4 regions of the Paenibacillus sp. FSL R7-0204 genome follow, and region 3 is predicted to be linked to each of the others. Evidence: riboswitches for the same ligand, from Rfam matches in the RefSeq annotation. Region 3 holds a riboswitch; each other region holds the start of a gene.

Region 1 (5,146 bases), 6.6 Mb from region 3:
ACGGCGGGCCGGTTCATCAGCCAGGCCAGGGATAGTGCCGCAGATGAAGTGCCCAGCCCCTCCGCAATGGCCTGAACCTGTTCCCCAAGCGAGATGCGCTCCGGGGTAAGGAAGCGGCGGAAGTTCGGATCGGTCTCTGCTCTGGAGCCGGCAGGGGCCTTGCTGCTGCCGGCATATTTGCCGGTAAGAATGCCGCCCGCCAGAGGGAAGTAAGGGATGATGCCCAGACCCTGATCCAGGCAGAGTGGAAGCAGCTCGGCTTCGGGCGTGCGGTCAGCCAGTGAATAGCTGCACTGAATGGAGATGTATTTCGCGAAGTGCCGGGCTTCGCTGATCCCGAGCGCCTTCATCAGCTCCCAAGCGGCATAATTGGAGGCTCCGATATAGCGCACCTTGCCACTTGAGATCAGGTCATCCAGCGTACGCAGGGTTTCCTCTAGCGGTGTGTAGGGATCGAAGGTGTGAATCTGGTAGAGATCCACATAATCAGTCTTCAGCTTGCGCAGGCTGCCCTCCAGCTCCTGCATCAGATGATGGCGCGAAGAGCCGCTGCCGCCCGGCCCTTCATGCTTCGGCAATCCGGCTTTGGTCGCCAGCACTACGCTCTGGCGTCTGCCTTCAAGTGCAAGGCCAATGATCCGCTCTGATTCCGAGTCGGCATAGATATTGGCTGTGTCGATGAAGTTGATTCCTTGGTCCAAGGCGGCGTGAATAATGCGGACCGAGGTCTCCTGATCTGCCCGTTTGCCGAAGGAATTAGTTCCAAGACCCAGGGCGGACACCTGCAGGCCGCTATTGCCCAGACGGTTATATCGCATGCGCTCACTTCTCCTTATATAGTAGTAGTCTTAGCAGGAATCACGCACAAGCAGCTTGCCGCCGGACTCCAGGCGGCTCTCCTGTGACCGGGCAAGATTAATCACCGCATGCTCCTCCTGGAGCAGCTCAATCTCCTCGCCCAGCTTGAGGAGCAGCCTGGAGAAGCGGCTTAGGACACTGTCTGTGATGTAGCCGGTGAATTGTCCCGGATGGGCGAATACCTCGAGTATATGCCAGAGCTGGTCCGTGCAGGAACCGAACGCTCCGTTCATACGGCTCAGCGCAGCCTGGAGATCGCGGATCAGGCTGCCCAAATGGCTGTATTTATCCTCCAGCAGCAGCATGACTACCAGACCATAATTCACGGATTGCTGGCGGGATTCCACATTCTTGGCCAGCTGGCGCGCTGCCTCAAGCAGTCCGTCTGTCTCTGTCCGCAGCAGGCTTGCCAGGCTATGCAGGCGATGCTGCATTACCCCGGCATATCCTGCGTACAGGCCGCTGCCGGTAACCTGGCCGCTAACATAAATACTGCCGGTGGCTATAATGGTAGATTGGAGGATATCGCCATAGACGTACACATTCCCAAGGGCTTCGATCCGTACAGGTCCTTCCAGATCTCCCGGTACAACGATGTCGCCTGCGAACATAACATCGCCCGCAGGGTCTGTCAGCTCCCTGGTCAGCAGATAGACCGGAGGGAAGTCACAGATCCGGACGCTGCCGCTTCCTCCGCAGATCCGGGGCCTGCCGGTGTGCCGGGCTACGATTTTACCACAGGGAAGGAGCTTGGCATGATTACCGGCAGCAAAGTAGATATCTTGCGGCGGGGGAGGGGGCAGGACCCTTCCGTCTGTGTCGAGGCCGGGAATGCCTTCTTCCGGCGGCAGCTTGCGTGCGAAGACTTCGCCTGCAAAGGTAAAGGGGGCTCCGGGGAAACGGAGGTACTCCAAGGAATCCGCTGGCTCCTGAGCCGAAGCTCCCTGTCCCCGAAGCATTCTGTTCCCCTCCAGTGTATGCTCCGGCAGCTGGAATTCCAGCCGGGCTTCCTTGCCGGGCAGCGGGGCTCTTCCTTCAGCGATGCATACGGGAAGATATGTAGGATTCTCCAGCTCCGCGTACAGGGCGGGAATGTTCAGGTTGCGTAGAATGAAACGGTTGTCCAGTGAGGAAATAATCTGTTCTATGGTGAGCGTGGACAGCAGCATCGCCGGGTTGGGCTGGGCACGGACGACCGCCTCAAAGGCGGCGGGACAGTTGACCAGGTTCCAGGCGTACTTCTCTGCACGGTATAAAGTGAAGTGGACCTTGAGCTTGTCAGGCGATACGGTAATTTCGTACTGCGGCTTCTCGCAGATCTCCCAGGTAATATAATCTGCCTTGGTCACCTCAGTTGGCTCTGTAACGGTCTTCCAGTTGATCTTCAGGACAACAGGGTGGATCGCAGAAATGCGGGCGGGAGCGCCTCCGGGGAGCGGGGGAGTAATGAATATCTGGTTGTCCTGCACGAGGATAATTCCATTCTTATCTCCAGTTGTCCCGTCAGAAGTCCGGCCCTCCACAGAGAATGAATCCAGGAGACCTTTACGTTCGAGCATCAGGGACTCTACGAATTCATATCGGCTTGGTTCGATATCCTGCTGCGGCATGGTTGTAACCTCACTTTTCGTATGATCAATGGCAATTCGTACAGAAAAAGAACATCATCAAGCCTCGGAGGCTTCCCCTCCTGAACAGCTGGCTTAAGTGGTCTCTATTGGCAGCCTGGCAACCGTAAACGCGGATTCTGGCGTTCTTAGGCCCATAGCTTTGCGTCCTGCCCTTTCGGGGAGTTTGCCTTTAGAAATAGATCAATGATATACATCCTGTAGAGGCGATGAATTGTGGTCGACTGTAATCGACAAAAAGAATCATGAATAGTTCTTATGTGTCATTAACTTCTGCAAACAAGCTTAATTCTAGTACTTAAAGAGCTATTTTTCAACTATATTATGCCTATTTATCAAAAAACTCGAAATATGCAGCTCTATTTCGACAAAAAAACTGGTTTCCCAGCACTTACAGCTTATGGAAGAGGAAGATGAGAGGAAGTGTGGGTATTCAACTGTTGGGACACCCTGGGCTTGGCAAAACTCGGAGTGTTCCTTTTTCGATAAGCAGTGTTGTAAGTGTTTGTGTTATGTATGTGTTAACTATGTGAATAAACACAAACATTCAGTACATTATTTCGTAATAAAACCGAAGACATCCCAAATTCATTGTAATATAATCTAACTCATACCAAGGGAACGCGGATTAATGTTAACTAAATTAACATTAATAGAGATAGCGCATCAGGAGAGGAGCATAAACCATGCAGATTGCAGCAACACCTTACATCTGGCCTTATGACGGGGCTGTGGACCCGGCGAAGACAGCGCTGATGATTATCGACATGCAGACGGATTTTTGCGGCAAGGGCGGTTACGTCGAGAGAATGGGTTATGACCTCTCATTAACGGCGAGGGCGATTCAGCCCATTCAGCGGCTGCTGGCACGTATCCGGGAGATTGAAGGGTTCACCGTGATCCATACCCGCGAGGGACATAAGCCGGATCTGTCGGATCTGCCGGCGAACAAACGGTGGCGCAGCCGCCAGATCGGGGCCGAGATCGGCTCCGAAGGACCGGCGGGACGAATTCTCGTGCGGGGGGAGCGCGGCTGGCAGATCATCGAGGAGCTGGCGCCTGCCCACGGAGAGTACATTATAGACAAGCCGGGCAAAGGGAGCTTTTACGCAACGGACCTGGACCTGATCCTGAAGAATAAAGGAATTACCCATCTGATTCTGACCGGTATTACGACCGATGTCTGTGTACACACCACGATGCGGGAAGCCAATGACCGCGGGTACGAGTGCCTGATTCTTGCAGATTGTACGGGAGCGACGGATGAAGCGAATCACCTGGCGGCACTGAGTATGGTTCAAATGCAGGGCGGGGTGTTCGGCAGTGTAAGTGATTCACAAGCGGTGCTGCGTGCGCTGGAGCAATACTAAATCATTCATAAACGGGGGAATAACCATGTGGAACAAGTCCAGAACGAAAGCGCTGATGCTGTTAACCTCGCTGATGCTGCTCCTGACCGCCTGCGGTAACAATACGGAAGCCGGGAAGGCTGAAGGCCAGGGGGCGGAAGGCCCGGGCGAGCTGAAAAAGGTGGTGCTCCGGCTGAAGTGGATTCACCAGGCGCAGTTTGCCGGTTTTTATACCGCGGTGGAAAAAGGCTTCTATAAAGAAGCGGGGCTGGATGTTGAGATTCGCCCGGGGGGCTCGGATTTCCCGGCTGTGCAGATGGTAGCTTCCGGCAGTGAGGAGTTCGGAGTTACGGGTGCCGACCAGGTCGTCATCGCCAGAGAGAAAGGCGTTCCGGTCAAAGCGTTGTCCGCGATCTACCGCAAAACCCCGTTCGTCATGTTCACGCTCAAGGAGTCCGGGATCCAGACGATGGAGGATCTTGTCGGGCAAAAGGTAGGCATTAAGCTGGGCGGCAACGAGGAACTGACCTTCCGGGCCATGGAGAAAAGCGCGGGCATCGACCCTTCGCAAATCGAAGAGATGCCGGTCAAATATGATCTGAGTCCGCTGTTAACCGGTCAGGTCAAGGCCTGGCCCGGCTATGTCATTAATGAAGTGCTGGCTGTAGAGGAGCAGGGCAAGGAAGTGAATATTATCGACCCGAACGACTATGGCATCAATTTCTATGCCGATACCTTGTTCACTACGGAGTCTATCATCAAGAAGGACCCGGAGATGGTCGCAAGCTTCGTGCAGGCATCTATGCAGGGCTGGGATTATGCGGTCAAGCATCCGGAGGAGGCGGCGGAATTCGGTCTGAAGTATGGCGAGAAGCTTGATCTGAAGCATGAGGTCAATATGATGAAGGCCAGCATTCCGCTGCTTGATCCGGAGAAGCTTCCGCTGGGCTCGATGGACGAGGCGTCCTGGGAGACCCTGCAGAAGAATCTGGTCGAGCTGGGCTTTGTGAAAAAGGAACAGGATATCGGCGGATTGTTCACCAACGAGTTTTTGAAATAAGGAGGGACCCGATAATGACAACAGCGATCAAAGAACAGCTGGATGCTGCCGCCGCGCAGCATCCCGGTACCCGGGAAACGATGCTCTCCCTGCGCAATTGCTCTCTTTCTTTCGGCAAAGTGCCTGTGCTGGATCAGGTCAGTCTTGACGTCTACCGCAATGAGTTCATTTCGATTCTCGGACCGAGCGGCTGCGGGAAATCTACAACACTCCGGCTGATGCTGCGATTGTTAAGCCCGGAGGCCGGTGGA
Region 2 (5,146 bases), 440 kb from region 3:
CAGGTCCCAGAGCTTCGCGAAGTCATCCTTCTGCCCCCACCAGAACCAGCCGCCGTTCATCTCATGATAGGGCCGCCATAGCACCGGAACTCCGGCATCGCGCAGCTCGCCCAGATACTTGGCCACTTCATCCAGCTCGGCAACCAGGGCTTTGTATTGCGGCGTTCCGGGAGTGACATACTGCTTGAATTGACTCTGGCTAAGCGGCTTCTGCACATTGGTCCATACAGGCGCGGTTCCCGGCAGATTCTGATGGAAGGTCATGGCGACAATGCCGCCGCCCTCATGCCACCGGATGGCGCTGTCCACGACAGCCTGACGCTGTCTGGCAATGGTGTCCTTAGACTGGTTGCCTATAGCTCCCAGCTCATAGCCATGCAGAACGGCATAGCGGCCGCTTGTTGTGCGGAGCTTATTATTGAATTCATCTGGGCTCTCCAGGTAATCATGCTGGCCGGATATCATCCCCTTGCCGCTAAGATCACTGAGATAGCTTAACAGTGCGGAAGCCTCCTTAGAGGCCGAAGGATTAATGGGTTTTATGGGAGCGGGGGCGGCAGGTGCCGTAACCTTGGCGGCCGCGGGCAGACTGCGCCCTTCCCCCCATGGAAGTAATGAAAGGATAAGGATTAGAGGAAAAATAGTTGTATATAGCCTGTACTTACGGTAAGTGTTCAATGTAATCTCCTTTCTCCAGCCACGCTTCTTCAGCAGAACCCGGAGGTTACGCCTCCCGGATTGTCTGCCTTTCTATAGCTTAGTAGCCCTGCTGGTAAGCAGGGCCATTAAGAGTGGCTTACAGGATTTATAATTGTAACGTCTTAACCAGTAACAGCGCCAATGATGAACACAGCTGCGGACCTTATGAGCTTAGGAAGCGGACGGGAGGAGCAGCGCGCTTGCCGGTATGGTACCTTTGGCCTGGCTCGGACTCTGCCACATCAGCCGCGCTTTTGCATCGCCTTGATTCTCATAATACTCTACCTGAATATCATACAGCTCGCCTGCAGTCAGGCTGATGCTGCCCATGCGTTCGGTGCCGCTCTGCTTCACCCAGCTGTCAATCACAAGCTCACCGTTCACCCGTACGCGGATACCGTCATCGGAAGTGGTATAGATCTGATAAGTCTCCGTGTACAGCGGCTTCATCTTCCCGCTCCAGCGGACAGAGAAGAAGTCTATGCCGATAGCGGCATCCGGCGAGCCTTGGCGCCAGTTGAAATCAAGCACAGCATCGGTACGCACTACAGCGGGTTCGCCCGATAGCGTCATATTATTGAAGTATTCCGCGTACAATCCATTGGCAGCAGGGGCTTCTACCGGCAGATCCACCGGTGTTGCTGCAGGAGAAGGAACGGGAACAGGAGCCGCTGTTGGTGTTGGCACCGGTGTTGGCGTTGGTGTCGGTGCTGGCGTCAGTATTGGTGCTGGTGTTGGTGTTGGCATTGGTGTCGTTACTGGTGCCGGCGTTGCTGCCTGTGCTGGTGCTACTGTCGCTGCTGGTACCGTGGTCGGTACTGCTGTTGCAGCCGGAGCAGGTAGGGATGTGTTGCCTGCTCTGGAGAAGAGCGCACTTGCAGGTACGGTTCCCTTCACCTGGCTGGGGCTCTGCCACATCAGATGGACATTCGCATCGCCTGCATTCTCGTAATACTCTACCTTGATATCGTACAGTTGCCCGGCAGTCAAGGCTATGCTTCCTGTGCGGGCCGTTCCGCTCTGCTTGACCCAGCTGTCAATGACGGCTGTGCCGTTCACCCACAAGCGGATACCGTCATCCGATGTAGTATAGAACTGATAGGTCTCGCTGTAAGCCGGCTTAATCTGGCCGGTCCAGCGGATCGAGAAGTAATCTACGCCGAGTGCGGCATTAGGAGTACCCTGACGCCAATTGAAGCTGATGACATCATCATTACGTACCATAACCGGTGTCCCCGAGAGCGTCATGTTCTTGAAGTATTCTCCAAGCAATCCATTATGGGCAGGTTTACCCTCCGTATCACCGGAGGTTGGGACCGGCTTCGGCGCAACGGTTGGCGTTACGGTTGGTGTCGGCGTTGGTGTTGCCGTCGGTGTTGCTGTAGGCGTCGGCGTTGGTGTTGCCGTCGGTGTTGCTGTAGGCGTCGGTGTTGGTGTAGGCGTTGGTGTTACGGTTGGCTTAGGGGCCGCCACTGGAGCAGTCCAGGCCTTATATTGGTCACGGGTCAGTGTGTAGCTGTCATTCATGAAATTCTTGATCGTAGCCGTGCTGTTATTCTCATAGAGCATTTTGCCCCAGTTCATCATGAACACGTAATTCTGCTGGTTCAGCTTCAGCTTCGAGATATTAGGCATTTCACCGTTCTCGCCGATGCCGATCGGTTTGCCGCCAGCCAGGCTGGTCAGATCATCATGATATTTATTCGAGTAGTCGTTATTATATATATCCGCTGCCAGCACATCCACTCTGTCCGCACCCGGATAAGTCCGTGCATAGGGATCAGAGTTGGCATTCGGCGCATTCGGGTTCCATACCCAAATCAAATTATTTAATTGATGAACGTTTACGAAACGGTCATACATAATATTCCATAGGGCTGAGAAATTATCTTTTTTCCCCCACCAGAACCAGCCGCCGTTCATTTCGTGGTAAGGTCTCCAGAGGATCGGAACCTTAGCATCCCGCAGGCTTTTCAGAGAGACAGCTACTTTATCCAGATCGGTGATCAGCGCATTATACTCTGGCGTTCCGGGGGTAACGTATTTGTTAAATTGCGCCTGGGTGATTGACTTCTGCACATTAGACCATTCGTACTTGGTACCCGGCAGATTCTGGTGGAAGGTCATGGCGACAATGCCGCCCGCTCTGGACCAGTTCGTCGCACTCCAGACGATATTTTTGCGTTGTGCAGCTACTCCGCTCTCACTCTGCCCACCGATTGCTCCAAGCTCATAACCATGTAGTGCTGCGTATTGTCCGCTTGTTCCCTTCAGCTTGTTGCTCAGCTCATCCGGACTCTCGAAATAGTCATGCTGCCCTGTAATGATTCCATTTCCCGAGATATCATACAGATTGTTCAGGAGCTTGACCGCCTCGGCTGAGGCATTAGGGTTCACAGGCGCTCCTGCAGAGGAGGCAGCCTTGACGGTAGAAGGGGCGATTCCCAGTCCCACAGGTACAGCAGATAATACCACGGCCAGCGACAGCACAGCGCAGAGCAAACGAGACTTACGGTAAGTTTTCAAAATATTCTCTTCCTTTCGGTAGCCAGGCTGCCACTCTTGCGAAGGCCCTATAGCTTTGCGTCCCTGTCTTTCGATCAGGTTTGCCATTGTCGTTTTGGAAGGATCAATCCCTCTTACCGTAAATTATCGTCTTTATGCAATTTTTTTGTAGAGCAAACGCGAATTTTTCCGAATAAATAGTTCCGAGTACCCGTTTTGATTCTGTAACAATTGGTTAAATAGATAAGTTAGACCTACGAAATGAACTGATGGAGCGCTATATCCTCCCAGTCCAGGGTAATACGGATATTGTCTTCCTCTACCAGCTCCGACCCCGTCTGCACCTCAATAAACTCCACATCGGTAAGAGCAAGAATGGCATGCTTGGTCCCTTCCGGTATCCGCACCACATCTCCCGCCTTCACCGTATGCATCTTCTCATTGATGACAATGCTGGCTTCACCGCTGACGAAGGTCCAGATTTCACTGCGTTTGTGATGCAGCTGATAGCTTATATTTTTGCCCTCATTGATGAAGATCCGCTTGGTCAGCACCTCGTTGCCTTCTTCATATTTCACATAATCGATTACCTTGTAGTGGCCCCAGCGGCGTTCCTCGTACATCGGTCTTTGTTCAAAAGTCTTCAGCACTTCCTTGATCCGCGGACTCTCGGTCTTGTGCGTCACCAGAATGCCGTCCGGGCTGGCAGCGATAATCAGATCCTTCGCCCCGATCACAGTAATCGGAATATCCAGCTCGTTAATGAGGCAGGTGCCCTCGGAGTCAGCGGTGATAAAACCCTTGCCGACATGGTTGCTGGTCATTTCCTCGGTCAGGGTGTTCCAGGTGCCCAGGTCCTTCCAGAATCCGGCGTACGGCTGCACGACGATGTTCTCTTCTTTCTCCACTACTTCGTAATCGAAGCTGATGGAAGACAGCAGCTTATACTGCTTCTGCAGCTCCTCATAATTAAGCGGAAGCCCTTTGCGCTGCAGGATATCCAGCAGGTAACCCAGACGGAAGGCGAACACCCCGCAGTTCCAGAGAGCGCCCTGGCTGATCAGTTCCTCGGCCTGCACACGGTCCGGCTTCTCCTGGAAGTGGCTGACCTGCAGATAACCATTCGCTCCCGCATCTGCGCCCGTTGGAATAATGTAGCCGTATTTCTCCGACGCATGCTCGGGAACTACGCCAATCAGCGCCAGGTTCGCTCCGCTCACCAGCATGGTGTTCTCCAGCTGCAGCACCGTTTCGAAAAAGGAGGATTCCACGTATGGGTCCACCGGCAGAATCGCTACGGTTTCGCTTGGGGACACCCCCGCGATAGAATACAGATAGGCCGCCGTCAGCGCAATGGCCGGGAAGGTATCCCGCCGCTCCGGCTCCACGATGATCGGCACCTCGCTGCCGAGCTGGCTCTGAATCATCTCCACCTGGCTGCGTCCGGTCGCCAGATAAGAGGACCCTGCCATGCCGTTCTCTTCCAGTTGTCTCCATACCCGTTGTACCATTGATTCCGGTTCACCTGCCGGACTTGCCAGTACCTTCAGAAATTGCTTGGAGCGTGAATCATTGGACAACGGCCAGAGCCGCTTGCCGGAGCCGCCTGATAGAAGTACTAGTTTCATAGTGAACCCTCCATATCGTATTGTTATTGGGTATTTCTTGTTGCGTCTGTGTGGTAAAAACCCGCCTGTTATGAGGGTCGCTGCAAGGAATTTTGGGCTTACGGCCGCTGTTGTCTCCAGATGTTGTTGATTATATTGCTTGCAGCAGATAACATCCGGAGACAAAGGCGGACACTAACGCTCCTACAGCTCCAAAATTCCTCTCCGCTCCATTTCATAACAGGCTTGTGCTTTTATATCCGCTTCGCCCACAGGCGAAGCTCCCGGCTAAAGATCCGATATTGCCGCTTGTTGTAGCGGCAAGGGGGGGCCAG
Region 3 (5,146 bases):
AATTGTCCCCATGTACAATGAGGAGGAAGTCATTCAGGTAACCTACGAGCGGCTCAAAAAAGTAATGGACGATTGCGGAGATACCTACGAGCTGGTATTCGTCAATGACGGCAGCCGGGACCGTACAGCTGAGATTATGCGCGGAATCAGCAATACGGATGAGCATGTTAAGCTGATTGACTTTTCCCGTAATTTCGGCCACCAGGTGGCGATAACGGCGGGTATGGATTATGCTGAAGGCCAGGCTGTTGTGGTGATAGACGCAGATCTTCAGGACCCGCCTGAGGTCATCCTGCAGATGATCGCCAAGTGGAAGGAAGGCTACGAGGTAGTCTATGCCAAGCGGCTGAAGCGCCACGGAGAGACCTTCTTCAAGAAGGTGACGGCCAAAATCTTTTACCGTCTGCTCAGCAGCATGACCAGTGTGGAGATTCCCACGGATACCGGGGACTTCCGGCTGATCGACCGCAAGGTCTGCGATGTGCTGCGCGGCCTGAAGGAGAAGAACCGTTATGTGCGGGGGCTGGTGAGCTGGGTCGGCTTCCGGCAGACCATGGTGGAATATGTGCGGGAGGAGCGCTTTGCCGGGGAAACGAAATATCCGCTCAAAAAAATGATCCGCTTTGCGCTCGACGGAATTACCTCCTTCTCGCATAAGCCGCTCAAAATCGCCTCCTATATCGGCTTCTTCCTGTCCTTCTCCAGCTTCATCTACCTGTTCCTGGTCTTATTCCAGAAGGTCTTCACCTCCTGGACCGTGCCGGGCTGGGCGTCCATTGTCGGTGTGAACCTGTTGTTTAACGGCATTGTGCTGATGCTGCTGGGCGTCATTGGGGAATACATCGGACGGATCTATGACGAATCGAAGGATAGACCGCTCTATATCGTGCGCGAGACCAGAGGCTACCCGGAGGCAGAGGCTGAAGACACCCGGAAGGAAAGCGATTATGCAAGATAAGGCTTGGCGCGCAGGCATGATCCAGTTTCTGAAATTTAATGCGGTGGGCCTGCTTAACACGTTCATTGATTTTGCGGTATTTACCCTGCTGCATTCCCTGGGGATGCTTAACACCCCTGCACAGATTATTTCCTACAGCGCCGGGACGGCCAACAGCTTTTTCTGGAATAAGAAGGTGACCTTCAAGGGCCGGGACAGAGGCGGGAATGGCGGCTTTGACCGGATGCAGCTGGTGAGATTTATTGTGCTGAATCTGCTGGTGCTGGGCATTTCGGTGTTGCTGATTCATCTGCTGACTGATCGGCTGGGGATACAGGTGCTGATGGCCAAGGTGCTGGTTACCTTCATTACAGTGATCATTAATTTCTTTGGAAGCCGGAAATGGGTATTCTAAAGAGACAGTATATCTTCGCCGTATTCTGCGGTGGGAGCACTTATTCTATATTGCGGAGGCGATTGTCATGCGGAAGTTATCCTATTTGATTATACTTGCCGGGGTCCTGATTATGCTCTACCCCAAAGGAAGCGAATGGTACGAGGACCGTCAGCAGCAGAAGCTGCTGGAAGAGGCCGAACAGGCCTATAGTGAAATCGTTCCTTCGGCTACAGCTCCTGCCAGCCAGGATCTGAGCAAGCCTTATGCGGAAGTCACCCAACTGCTGGCGGAAGAGTCTGGTGCGGAAGAGCCAGTGCCGACTGCAGCGCCCGAGATTGAAGTTGGAGGTAAGATCACTGCTATTATTGAAATCGACAAAATCGATCTGAAGCTGCCTGTACTGGAGGGCGCCACGAAGGCCAATATGAAGCATGCTGCTGCACATATGAAGGAGACAGCTCCGATAGGTGCGGTAGGCAACGCGGCGATTGCGGCACACCGGTCGAGAACAGCAGGGCGGCTGTTCAACAGACTGGATGAGGTCGGTAAAGGGGATACCATTACTATTATTACAAGGGGCCAGGAATACAAGTATGTAGTATATGATGTGTCCATTGTAGAGCCTACCGATATTTCGGTACTGAAGGGTAAGGACGACGATAAGATTCTGACCCTCATTACCTGCGATCCGCTTGTTGATCCGACCCACAGACTCATTATTCATGCGAAGCTAACCTGATTCTTGCAAGACAAGATGACAGTAAAGGTCGAAAAAACATAAAATTTTAGTATGTTTATGGTGGAATCTAGCAGTTTGGGGCTTGATAATAGAGAAGGATATGGTAAGATAGAACTATCAAAAGCTAATACACGATAACGGCAAACCTATCGAAAGGTAGGGACGCAAAGCTAAAGGGCCTTCCCGTCATGGATGGCAGCCAGTTACCGAATGAAGAGGCTTTTTTTGTTTGTTTTAATTCAGAATCTGTCATTATGTGGTAGTAGATTGGACAGATAAAGCTTATACGATAACGGCAAACCTATCGAAAGGTAGGGACGCAAAGCTAAAGGGCCTTCCCGTAAGAATGGCAGCCAGCTACCGAAAGGGGTTTTATCCATGAAGAAGTTTTATTTAATGTTGATTACACTTTTTGTGATCGTCACTTCCGTGCAGACAGGCACTGCTCAAGCCGCTAATGCAGATTCAAGCTGGTTAAATGTTGGACAACTTGATCAAGGGGTGATCGGGGTTTCGTACGATGTTCCTAAGGGCAAGAAGATGAAGCTCATGATTACCAAGGACAATAACAGCTATACTTACAACTTATACACCTCCAAACCGAACGAGACATTCCCGCTGCAACAAGGTAATGGCTCTTATAAGGTCTCCGTTCTTGAGAATACTACAGGCAACAAATATAAAGTACTATCTTCCGAGACTGTATCTCTCTCCATGAGCAATGTGAATGCCGTATATTTGAGCTCCGTACAAAATGTAAAGTGGAGTTCTTCCGATAAATCCGTTCAAAAGGCAGCCCAGCTTACAAAGGGTCTGACCACAGATGCAGACAAAGTTAAGGCTATCTACAATTACATCGTAACTAACGTGAAATATGATTACTCTCTGGCTAACAGCGTAAGCACAGATTATATTCCGAACAACGATAACACGCTTGCTACCAACAAAGGGATCTGCTACGATTACGCATCCTTGTTCGCTACTATGCTCCGCAGTGAAGGTATTCCAACCAAATTGGTTATGGGGAATACAAGCTATGTAACTTCATACCATGCCTGGAACGAAGTGTTCCTGAACGGCAAATGGGTAACGATTGATACTACAGTCGATGCAGGTCTGGGTAAAAACACAGCATCGACAGAACTGGTCAAAGCAGCAAGTAAATATACTGCAGCGAAATTCTACTAAGAATAGCTGTGAACTATAGCATTTCCTGAGAATAACCCGCTTAATCATTAAGTGGGTTATTTTTATTTATATAAAGGTTGCTTTTTAATAGAAGGATAGGTTATTATAAATAAGCGTTGTTGGAGCGGCAAAGGAAATGAGAGATTACTTAAATAAGTGATTTCAAAAATAAAGCTTGCATTGCTCGGATGAACGTGATATATTATAAGAGTTGCTGGTGACGCGGTGAGCGGCGCTGACGACGAGCTTGATCTTTGAAAACTGAACAACGAGTGAGTACCTGGAAATCACTTCGGTGAGATCCAAATTAGAGAATGTAACAATTCTCGTCAGATGTTTCAAAATGAGCAATCGCTCTTTCTATACTGCAATCTCTTCGTCCGCTCAGCTGAGCTGGACCGAAGAGATTGCAGGTGACGCTTACTTCGTAAGCGTCCTAATTGGAGAGTTTGATCCTGGCTCAGGACGAACGCTGGCGGCATGCCTAATACATGCAAGTCGAGCGGAGTCTGAGAGGAAGCTTGCTTCCTTTCAGATTTAGCGGCGGACGGGTGAGTAACACGTAGGCAACCTGCCCTCAAGCCTGGGATAACTACCGGAAACGGTAGCTAATACCGGATAATTTCTTTTTTCTCCTGAGGAGAGAATGAAAGGCGGAGCAATCTGCTGCTTGGGGATGGGCCTGCGGCGCATTAGCTAGTTGGTGGGGTAACGGCCCACCAAGGCGACGATGCGTAGCCGACCTGAGAGGGTGAACGGCCACACTGGGACTGAGACACGGCCCAGACTCCTACGGGAGGCAGCAGTAGGGAATCTTCCGCAATGGGCGCAAGCCTGACGGAGCAATGCCGCGTGAGTGATGAAGGTTTTCGGATCGTAAAGCTCTGTTGCCAGGGAAGAACGTCCGGTAGAGTAACTGCTGCCGGAGTGACGGTACCTGAGAAGAAAGCCCCGGCTAACTACGTGCCAGCAGCCGCGGTAATACGTAGGGGGCAAGCGTTGTCCGGAATTATTGGGCGTAAAGCGCGCGCAGGCGGTTATTTAAGTCTGGTGTTTAAACCTTGGGCTCAACCTGAGGTCGCACTGGAAACTGGGTGACTTGAGTACAGAAGAGGAAAGTGGAATTCCACGTGTAGCGGTGAAATGCGTAGATATGTGGAGGAACACCAGTGGCGAAGGCGACTTTCTGGGCTGTAACTGACGCTGAGGCGCGAAAGCGTGGGGAGCAAACAGGATTAGATACCCTGGTAGTCCACGCCGTAAACGATGAGTGCTAGGTGTTAGGGGTTTCGATACCCTTGGTGCCGAAGTTAACACAGTAAGCACTCCGCCTGGGGAGTACGGTCGCAAGACTGAAACTCAAAGGAATTGACGGGGACCCGCACAAGCAGTGGAGTATGTGGTTTAATTCGAAGCAACGCGAAGAACCTTACCAGGTCTTGACATCCAACTAACGAAGCAGAGATGCATCAGGTGCCCTTCGGGGAAAGTTGAGACAGGTGGTGCATGGTTGTCGTCAGCTCGTGTCGTGAGATGTTGGGTTAAGTCCCGCAACGAGCGCAACCCTTGACTTTAGTTGCCAGCAGGTTGAGCTGGGCACTCTAGAGTGACTGCCGGTGACAAACCGGAGGAAGGTGGGGATGACGTCAAATCATCATGCCCCTTATGACCTGGGCTACACACGTACTACAATGGCCGGTACAACGGGAAGCGAAGCCGCGAGGTGGAGCCAATCCCAGCAAAGCCGGTCTCAGTTCGGATTGCAGGCTGCAACTCGCCTGCATGAAGTCGGAATTGCTAGTAATCGCGGATCAGCATGCCGCGGTGAATACGTTCCCGGGTCTTGTACACACCGCCCGTCACACCACGAGAGTTTACAACACCC
Region 4 (5,146 bases), 190 kb from region 3:
CCTGGCTGCAAATCCTGCAAGCAAAGGTGCTTTCATCTCATGAGGTTGAGCTCATCGTTTCTGCTAACCATTCACCAGTTGCTACCTTACAACTTCATTTGAGGCTGGATGAACAGTTGGATGCCAAGGATATCGTATCAGCGGTTAATGCGATGGTGTTGGCTCATGACAAAGCATTGGTATGATTACATTCACTAACCGGCTTGGTGGCCTCTCCCTGGTCGTTAGTACACCAGGATTGGGACTGGAAGGCCAGGAAGATAGCCACCCATCTGTTCGCGTTCTGGAAATGAATAAGGACTCCACCGTCTTGCCATGTGCCATTTTCTCGGGCGTACCCGCCCGCATTGCCTTGGTTCATATGAATATTATGAACGCCCTGTCCAGGAGAGAAGCCGAAGTATTTGTCGGGTTTATCCACAGGCCCCCAAGGTTCGCCGAACACATACTGGGTAGCCCTCTGCTTTTTTGCTTCCTCGATATAAGAAGTTATTTTGTCAAAGAGATTGTTGTGAGGATCGCTGTCCTCCGGTTCATTCCGGCCTGTATTAGGCAGGGCCACCATCTTGTTAGGGATCACGAGGTTTCCCCGGATGTAGTCAAGGGCAAGGCTCCGGTTATCCCTGGTGATCTTCGTGAAGCCTGACTCAAGCTTGAGCCAGCGGGCTGTTTCTTCCGATTTTAAATCTTCACCCACATAATAAAGTACCTGATTGGCAGTGTCTTCCGGTAAATGCTCGGCTTTATTGCTTGATTGGATGTTGATTGCTAATCTATACTTTTTGTGGTCATCGTCTTCAACGTCAACCAGCACCTGGATATGATTGTTTTTGTAGCCTAGCTTATATATGGTATTCTCATTGGATAATTTGCATTTTAATACCCCATACCCTTGATCTAATCCGTTACCCATCGCTCATCAGTCCTCCTTCTTAGCTACTATTCTTTCCCATAGAAGGTCATAGTAATTCTGACCAGTAAGGTATTCATCAGAGGAGGCAAGCTACATTATGAAGGTTCTGACCATTCGCCAGCCGTGGGCCACCTTAATTGCGCTGGGAGAAAAACAAATCGAAACCCGGAGCTGGCGGACCGCTTACCGGGGGGAGTTAGCCATTCATGCCGGGATGCAGGTGAATAAGGCGATCTGCCGGACGGAGCCGTATCAGTCGTTGCTGGCCCGTCACGGCTACACTGCGGACAATCTGCCAACCGGCAGGATCATTGCGGTCAGCCGCCTTGTGGATTGCTGTGAGGTGACGCCGGAGCTTGTGCAGCAAGGCTGGCCGGGTGGCAATGAATATGTATTCGGTAATTATGCCGAAGGAAGGTATGCCTGGAAGCTGGAGGAAGTTGTTCCGCTGGTACATCCGATACCTGCTAAGGGACGTCTGGGTTTCTGGGAATATCCTGTGCTGGAAGAGGAATTGTGAATTTCTTGCCGGCATTTTGAAGAAAAATTGCTCCAGATTGGCTGTCAGCTGGTATAATTGGGATATTCGGCGGGAAATCTTCCTATATATAAAGAAGTTGTGCTCTGAGGCGGTCTACCGCTGGAGAGGGGCAGGAATGCCGGGAAGGAGCGTATGCATAATAGATGGGAAGCCTTCTAATTGCATGGCTTTGTATGCTTTGTTTGTTTCTTGCGTTCAGGGATCAGGTAAGCCGGAGAATCCTGTATCCGGTAGCTGTGGCGGTTATATGTGGCACGCTCGGGTATTGGACGTTGTTAATGTAACCGCAGCCGGGTGATCATTACATGCAGAAGTCTGCCGCTTGCGGCAGGCTTCTTTGTTAGCTCTGCTTCGGGCCCTGCTCCGTCTTCTCCATACCCAGATATCTCCGCATATGCAGAGTAGCCTGGGCAGCAATCACATCATCCAGCAGCAGCATCCGCTCGTGATAACCTCTGCAGACGAATTTGGCTTCAACGCCCGCCTCCAGCCGCTGTTGTTCATAGACCTTCAGACCACGGGCGCGCATCCCGGCACGGACCTCCCGCAGATCAGCAGAAGCGGCATGGACGGCCAACTGGATTACCTCAAGATAAGGCGCAGGCGTACGCAGCTCTGAGGATATAGCAGAAGCATCACGCTCGAAGGCGGATAGAATAAGCGGCAGCAAAATATAGGATTTGACCAGCAGGTTATCCTGGCTCTCTGCTCTGTGCATCCCTCTCAACTCCTTGAAGAGAACGTATATTCGCATTGTAACTCACCTTTCAAAAATTAATCAATGGGTTTTATAAATTAACTTAAATAATGTGATATTTTTCACAAAAAAATAGAACGAATTATTATATATTAAAATTGAAATAATATAGATTGAAAAATAAATCAGCTCAAAGGAGAATGGCAATGAGTCATGAAGGAAGTCTCCGCCGTGGTTTGGTATTCGGGATCATTCTAAGTGTTCCGCTCTGGGTATCGATGATTGGCTGGGTTCAGCTGTTCGGGTCTGCCTAGGCGACATTTTTATTCAAAATATATGAATTCTATTAGCAGGTGTCGTCCCTATGGGCGGCACTTTTTTTTAGAGCTGACATGCCCGCAAATAGGTAAAATTGCATTGAATAGGAGCGGACAGTGAGCCGAGACGGGGTGAAACCAATAAAATAGGACAAATGCATCAAATTTCATTAATGAAAATTGATAGCATTGTAGAGAGGAGAGATAAACGGCTACAGCCAATTCTCTGATTTCTCGACTTTTTTCGTCAGCAGGAAAAAAGAGGCTCGCACGTGAACCCTTATGGTACAAGGGATCAATGAGGAATCATCGGAAAAATAATTTCAAGAAATATACTGGGAACGGATTGACAATAGGGTGGGGGAGCGGATAAACTGAAATTAGTACAAAAGTAACAAATGTCATAGACTCAACCATGATTGTACATAAGCAAATCTCAATTTCATACCGAAATCATGTATAAACGCAAACCGTATCGAAAGAACGGGACGCAAAGTCAGGAATCTACTGTCTCTAAAGTTGAGGCTAGGGTCGTCCGGCCGCCGTGAAGCTAACCCTTCGTGGCGGTCTTTTTGTTGTTATAGTCGCGTGACAGATTCATAGAATAGTAACTAGGAGGTGTGGACTATTGAAAAAAAGAGTACGTAAAACAGCCGCCATCATTATGGCAGGCCTATTGACTTTATCCAGTACCTTTACATGGGGGACGGATGTTAGAGCAGCTTCAGGGATGCCGTATACGCCAACACCGGTTTTAGGAGTCGCAGGGAATTTTAATGCTTTTATCCTCGGTGATTTTGTGCAAGGCGGTGATCAGATTGAGGGCCGCCTGGCAGCGGCGGGGAACATTACCCTCTCCGGAGGTTACGGAGTAGCAAGAGCATACAGTGGTGCTGCGCCGACGGATGTACTTGTGGCAGGCAAGAATTTTAAACATTTGGGTAGCGGAGAAATTAACGGAAACGTGGTATACGGAGACAGCATTACAGTCAATGAGCCCCAGGTTAAAATTATAGGTGCTAAGAGGAAAGAGAAGCCGATTGATTTTGCAGCTGAGGAGCAGAGTCTGATCTCCCGATCCACAGAGTATGGGGCCTTGGCCGACACGAATGAGATCGGCAATAACAATTATGGACAGCTCAAGATAAGTGCACCGGATCGTTTCAATGTAGTTCATTTGGATGCCTCGACACTGGCGAAGACCAACTATATCGAATTCAACATTGCCCAGAACGCTACGCTGATTATTAATATAAGCGGGCCTACAGTCAATGTGCCGAGCTTTTCAATGAATAACGGCAGAGCCAGTCAGGTATTGTTCAACTTTTACGAAGCTTCTGAGGTGAATATTGCTTATACCTCCTTCTATGGCAGCATTCTCGCACCCAGAGCGGATGTTCATTATGCCGGAGCAGAGCTTTACGGGACTCTGATTGCAAAATCTTTTAGCGGCGGGGTTGAGATGCACCTTGGGATGTACGAGGGAGAGGGGCCGCCGCCGAGTCCGACGCCGACCGCAACGCCGACACCTAGTCCATCACCGACACCGACAGTGAAACCAACACCGACGGTAACGCCAACACCAACAGTAAAACCGACACCAACGGTAACGCCTACACCGACTGTGACACCAACACCAACGGTGACACCAACTGTGAAGCCAACACCGACAGTAACACCTACACCAACTGTGAAGCCTACACCGACCATAAAACCGTCACCTACACCAGTGTGCACTCCAACTCCAAAGCCAACACCAACCGTGAAGCCGACGCCAACGCCAACGGTGAAGCCGACGCCAACACCAACGGTGAAGCCGACGCCAACACCAACCGTGAAGCCGACGCCAACGCCAACGGTGAAGCCGACGCCAACACCAACGGTGAAGCCGACGCCAACACCAACGGTGAAGCCGACGCCAACGCCAACGGTGAAGCCGACGCCAACGCCGACCGTGAAGCCAACACCAACGCCAACGGTGAAGCCAACACCAACGCCAACGGTGAAGCCGACGCCAACGCCAACGGTGAAGCCAACACCAACGCCAACGGTGAAGCCAACACCAACACCAACGGTGAAGCCAACACCAACACCAACGGTGAAGCCGACGCCAACACCAACGGTGAAGCCGACGCCAACACCAACGGTGAAGCCAACACCAACACCAACGGTGAAGCCGACGCCAACACCAACGGTGAAGCCGACGCCAACGCCAACGGCAGTGCCAACACCGACGCCGACAGCTGTAGCGACACCAACGCCAACGGCAGTGTCAACACCGACGCCGACAGCTGTAGCGACACCAACGCCAACGGCAGTGTCAACACCGACGCCGACAGCTGTAGCGACACCAACGCCAACGGCAGTGCCAACACCGACGCCAACGGCAGTGCCTACGCCAACGCCGACAGCCGTACCGACACCAACGCCAACGGCAGAACCAACACCGACGCCAACGGCAGTGCCGACGCCAACGCCAACGGCAGTGCCAACACCGACGCCGACAGCCGTACCGACACCAACGCCAACGGCAGAACCAACACCGACGCCAACGGCAGTGCCTACACCAACGCCGACGGTAGAACCGACACCAACGCCGACACCAACGCCGACGGTAGAACCGACACCGACGCCAACAGCAGAACCAACACCGACGCCAACGGCAGTGCCTACGCCAA

The links. A riboswitch is a leader RNA that binds a small molecule or an ion and turns the genes downstream of it on or off. The one in region 3 is predicted to bind cyclic di-GMP.
Region 1: it holds a riboswitch for cyclic di-GMP, as region 3 does, so the genes downstream of both, MKX42_RS02800 (flagellar assembly protein A) here and MKX42_RS31100 (transglutaminase-like domain-containing protein) in region 3, are expected to answer to the same signal.
Region 2: it holds a riboswitch for cyclic di-GMP, as region 3 does, so the genes downstream of both, MKX42_RS29105 (PA14 domain-containing protein) here and MKX42_RS31100 (transglutaminase-like domain-containing protein) in region 3, are expected to answer to the same signal.
Region 4: it holds a riboswitch for cyclic di-GMP, as region 3 does, so the genes downstream of both, MKX42_RS31890 (choice-of-anchor A family protein) here and MKX42_RS31100 (transglutaminase-like domain-containing protein) in region 3, are expected to answer to the same signal.

What each region holds. Positions count from the first base shown of each region.
Region 1 covers NZ_JBBOCA010000001.1:593,949-599,094, forward strand. Annotated here, with positions in the region: gene MKX42_RS02795 (aldo/keto reductase) at 1-818, opposite strand, end outside; gene MKX42_RS02800 (flagellar assembly protein A) at 849-2,468, opposite strand; cyclic di-GMP riboswitch class I at 2,575-2,667, opposite strand; gene biuH (biuret amidohydrolase) at 3,173-3,856, shown strand; gene MKX42_RS02810 (ABC transporter substrate-binding protein) at 3,882-4,895, shown strand; gene MKX42_RS02815 (ABC transporter ATP-binding protein) at 4,910-5,146, shown strand, end outside.
Region 2 covers NZ_JBBOCA010000001.1:6,727,204-6,732,349, forward strand. Annotated here, with positions in the region: gene MKX42_RS29100 (glycosyl hydrolase) at 1-678, opposite strand, end outside; gene MKX42_RS29105 (PA14 domain-containing protein) at 871-3,225, opposite strand; cyclic di-GMP riboswitch class I at 3,240-3,320, opposite strand; gene MKX42_RS29110 (sugar phosphate nucleotidyltransferase) at 3,459-4,832, opposite strand.
Region 3 covers NZ_JBBOCA010000001.1:7,172,152-7,177,297, reverse strand. Annotated here, with positions in the region: gene MKX42_RS31115 (glycosyltransferase family 2 protein) at 1-958, shown strand, start outside; gene MKX42_RS31110 (GtrA family protein) at 948-1,352, shown strand; gene MKX42_RS31105 (class D sortase) at 1,420-2,073, shown strand; cyclic di-GMP riboswitch class I at 2,203-2,284, shown strand; cyclic di-GMP riboswitch class I at 2,358-2,438, shown strand; gene MKX42_RS31100 (transglutaminase-like domain-containing protein) at 2,452-3,261, shown strand; rRNA gene MKX42_RS31095 (16S ribosomal RNA) at 3,699-5,146, shown strand, end outside.
Region 4 covers NZ_JBBOCA010000001.1:7,357,336-7,362,481, reverse strand. Annotated here, with positions in the region: gene MKX42_RS31910 (hypothetical protein) at 1-185, shown strand, start outside; gene MKX42_RS31905 (YukJ family protein) at 164-913, opposite strand; gene MKX42_RS31900 (ASCH domain-containing protein) at 1,011-1,433, shown strand; gene MKX42_RS31895 (hypothetical protein) at 1,795-2,172, opposite strand; cyclic di-GMP riboswitch class I at 2,923-3,015, shown strand; gene MKX42_RS31890 (choice-of-anchor A family protein) at 3,097-5,146, shown strand, end outside.